Regions from separate parts of the Clostridium sulfidigenes genome, predicted to be linked through region 1. Evidence: riboswitches for the same ligand, from Rfam matches in the RefSeq annotation. Region 1 holds a riboswitch; the other holds the start of a gene.
What was found. A riboswitch is a leader RNA that binds a small molecule or an ion and turns the genes downstream of it on or off. The one in region 1 is predicted to bind cyclic di-GMP.
Positions count from the first base shown of each region.

Region 2: another riboswitch for cyclic di-GMP. It lies ahead of flgB (flagellar basal body rod protein FlgB); the one in region 1 lies ahead of ACTNBA_RS03350 (SpaA isopeptide-forming pilin-related protein).

Region 1 covers NZ_JBQHQR010000002.1:306,930-309,140, reverse strand. Annotated here, with positions in the region: cyclic di-GMP riboswitch class II at 227-308, shown strand; cyclic di-GMP riboswitch class II at 519-600, shown strand; cyclic di-GMP riboswitch class II at 779-860, shown strand; gene ACTNBA_RS03350 (SpaA isopeptide-forming pilin-related protein) at 933-2,211, shown strand, end outside.
Region 2 covers NZ_JBQHQR010000004.1:327,666-329,876, forward strand. Annotated here, with positions in the region: gene fliE (flagellar hook-basal body complex protein FliE) at 1-153, opposite strand, end outside; gene flgC (flagellar basal body rod protein FlgC) at 173-604, opposite strand; gene flgB (flagellar basal body rod protein FlgB) at 607-987, opposite strand; cyclic di-GMP riboswitch class I at 1,401-1,483, opposite strand; gene ACTNBA_RS07185 (flagellin N-terminal helical domain-containing protein) at 1,594-2,211, opposite strand, start outside.

The DNA of each region.
Region 1 (2,211 bases):
TTAAATAGGTGTGAAGCTTGAGTTATCAATGTTTCATGCCTATTGTTTTTAGGTGAAAATTTAATATTGCTAATGTATACAATATTATATGTTAAAACAATAAACATACATATGTTACTTTTAGTCATATTTATAGATAATTATGTATTTTATGCAATTAAATTGTTGACTGTTATATCTACTTGTGCTAATATCCTCTTATAAAATAGTAGATTAATTAATTATAAGTTTTACGGAAATTCTGAAGTATATACTAATTTGGGCACTTTGTATATATGGAGTTAGTAGTGCAACCGACCTTTATAACCAATCTTATATTTATATAAGATTGCATGGGGTCGGTTTTAGTTATATAAGTTTAAAACTTGGATATAGAAAATATTAGTATAAAAAACCCCAAAAAGTGTATAGACAAATACTAAATATAGAGCTATACTTAAATAGTAAAATATATTAAAAAATAATAAATATTACATGATTTGGTTTCGTTTATAAATCATTGAGTGAATTTTATTATAAGTTTTAAGGAAACACTGAAGTATATACTAATTTGGGCACTTTGTATATACGGAGTTAGTAGTGCAACCGACCTTTATAACCAACCTTATATATAAGATTGGCATGGGGTCGGTTTTTTTATTACAAAAAATTATTAGGGAGGAAGATTAAAAAAGAAATTTAAATCCATACCCAAACTAAAGAACAAACTATCTGTTTTTATACTTAAGCATAGATTGATTTAATTTTGTTCCAAAAATATTAAATACAATTTTCTAATAGTTTTAAGGAAACATTGAAGTATATACTAATTTGGGCACTTTGTATATATGGAGTAAGTAGTGCAACCGACCTTTATAACCAATCTTATATTTATATAAGATTGGTATAGGGTCGGTCTTTTTTATTGAAAAAAATTATTAAGGAGGAGAATTATGAAAAAGAAGAAATTTATGTCTGCACCTAAGGTAAAGAAGAGAGTATCTATTTTTATGGCTTTAGTTATTGTAGTTTGTCAAGTTTTAAATATTGTTCCTACAATGCAAGCTAGTGCTATGGATATTACAGGAGATTTCCCATTTATTACTGAAGTAAGATTAACAGGTAATGATGGGAATCCTATAAATGAGTCATCAAATCCCATAAGTAAAAATGAAGAGGTAAAACTAACCTATAAGTTTACTATACCAAATCAGGGGACGGTAAAAAATGGTGATACTTATACTTTGAAAATACCTAAGGAAATCCAAATAATAAGTACACTAAATTTCCCTATTACTCTTGATAATGGTGATACAATTGCAAATGTTAAAATAGAAACTGATGGTAATGTTACCATTACTTTTAATGAATTTGCAGAGAATAATTCCAATGTTTCAGGATTCTTTTTTATTGATACTCAATTTGATCCTGACCAAATAGGAGGACCTAGTCCAGTACCTATTACATTTGAAATTGGAGGAAATTCTTCTCCTGTTATAATTAACGTAAACCTTGAGCAACCGGAAGTTCCTGATGCTTCTGCTATAAAGTACGGAAGTTATGACCCTTCTAAAAATGAGATTACTTGGAAAGTAATTGTGAATACAGAAGGAGTCACGGTTAATGATGCTGATATTGTGGACAACATTTCAGTGGGACAACAGTTTATACCTGGTTCTGTTACTATAAATGGAGTTAGTGCAGATACAGCAAATTATAACTATGATTATAACAATAATAGATTAACTTATAAATTTCCAAGTGTAATAGAAACAGAGCAAGTAATTACCTTTAAAACTAAGGTAGTAAATCCAGAAGTTTTTAAATCTGAGGGAGCTACGGTATATGAGAAGAATAAAGCAATCTTTAATCATGATGGAACTTTTGTAGAATCTAATGAGGCATCAGTAGCTATTTATACAGACTTTATTAGAAAAGATGGAAAGTACGATGTAGAGGCAAAGAGAATTAATTGGACTATTTATGTAAATAACAATGCTCAAAATATTCCAAATGCTGTAGTTACTGATGATATACCAGAGGGGTTAACTTTTGTAGATGGTAGTGTTAAGATGGATGGAAACCAAACTGAGGATAATTATTCTTTAGTTGGACAAAAATTTACCTATACTTTCCCAAGTGCTATTAATGAGTCACATATAATCCAATTTTCAACAGATGTAACTGATGGAGATGCCTTTAATTCCAATACAGGGAAAACCTATAACAATA
Region 2 (2,211 bases), on a different contig from region 1:
ATCGTTGACCTTTTGCAATTCATCCTTTATAACAGCTGCAAATCCTGTGCCACTTGAAGCGCTATTCTCTTCAGTATCCTTTTCTTTTACCCCATAAATTTCCCTTAGCTCATTTTGAAAAATTGTTGCATTTGGTATGTAATTGTTCATCATAAAGTACTACTCCCATCTTTTATTTACCTATTTCTAAAGTTTTTAAAAACATACTTTTTTGTGCATTCATTGCATTGACATTGGCTTCATAAGCTCTACTTGATGCTATTAGCTCCACCATTTCATTGGAGATATTTACATTTGGCATAGTTACAAATCCCTCTTCATCTGCATCTGGATGACTTGGATTATACACCTTAATAAGTTCTGATTCATCATCTACAATGCCAACTGCTTTAACCCCATTTAACTTGTCCTCTACTTTTCCATTGCTTTTATTGTAGGCTTCCTTTAAGTTCTCTTGAAACATAGCAATCTTTCTTACATAAGGCTTTCCATCTTTTCCTCTTGTAGTTCCTGCATTAACAATATTAGAAGAGATAGTATCCATTCTTAATCTTTCTGCAGTAAGACCACTAGCTGAAATTCTCATTCCTCTAAATGCCTCCACTTTTAGTTCCCTCCTTTTATAACTCTACTTGTACTATTTAGCTTTCCACTGGCAAATCTAACTAAAGATTCATACATCATAGTATTAGCAGCTTGACTTGTCATTTCTGTTTCAATATCCACGTTATTACCATCTTCTCGCATAGATGCACTGTCATCTCTTTTAACTTGTACATCTTTGTTCCCAATGCCTATATGTCTTTCATTTGTAGTTTTCAAATTACCATTTGCTTTTGATTCTTCCATCACTTGTTCAAAGGGAACATAATATCTCTTATAGTTTTTTATATTTACATTTGCAATATTATTAGCAATAACTTTATTAGCCTCAACAGTTACATTCATAGATTTTTTTAGCAATCCATATACTTGATTTTGTGACATTTTATACCTCCATTTTCCATAAAAACATACTTGATGTTTATAAATTAGACATAAATACTTAAATCCCTTCTTTTTTTTGTTAGACCTACGAATTTTTTTTTATTTTTTATGCTTTAATCTTACGTTAAATAGAAATAAGTCTATAAACTTAATTATAAGTAAAATATAGTATGGTAAATATTGAATAATAATGGTTACATGTTATTTTATGTAAAATACTCTTTAAAAACATGAAACTAAGTAATTGTTTACAATTCAGTATATTTTACAAAATCCTTTGTAATTTTTTACAATAAATTGTAAAATTTATATAATAAAAAGCTACTCAAAAAGAGTAGCTTTTAATTACAACAAGGTTAAAATAAAAATATTATTTACTTCTATAATACCTAAAACAAAAAGTATACTTACTCTTTGGCAACTGGCTGGCATCCCCTTAGGCTTAGCCCCTATAGCTTTGCGTCACTAACTTTCGTTAGTTTTGCCTATTTAGTTTTTTCACATATCTGCATTATATACTATATTTTTCTTCCATTCAACCTTTTAAACTGAAAATTTTTACTTTTTACTTAAAATTCCCTATTTGCTACATGAAATTTCTTTTCTCTACCTATTAGGATATACATTGCTCAATATTTGTAGAATATCCTGTGGAAATTCATTGCTTTGAGCCATCATAGCCATACCTGATTCCACTAAAATTGAGTTTTTAGCATATTCAACCATTTCTAGTGCTATATCAGTACCAGTAATTTCACCTTCTGCCCCTTCTACCTTACCTGCTATTTCACTGGTATAATCTGCAGTAGACTCCATTCTATTACTTAGAGCTCCATACTTTCCTCTTCCAGAACTCAGCTTATCTATAGCATCATCTAAGCGTTTTAATCCATCATTCATATTCTCTACACTTATTTTATTGCTACCATCAGCATTCACAAGTCCTAGTCCTGTAGATGTTAAATTATATGTTGGCAGTTTAGTTACATAATCACTAGTTGCTCCAATAAGTAGATCCACTGTATCACCTGGATTATTTTTATCAGCTAACAGCTTTACACCATTCATCTCCGTATTATTTGCAGTATAAGTTATATGTTCTAAATTTTGATCTATTTCCTTTTGAATAACTGCTCTATCTTCCGGTGTAGTTGCTCCTCCAGCTTGAACCATAAGTTCTCTAGCCCTTTGCAAGGATTCACTTATACTTTGCATACCACCATC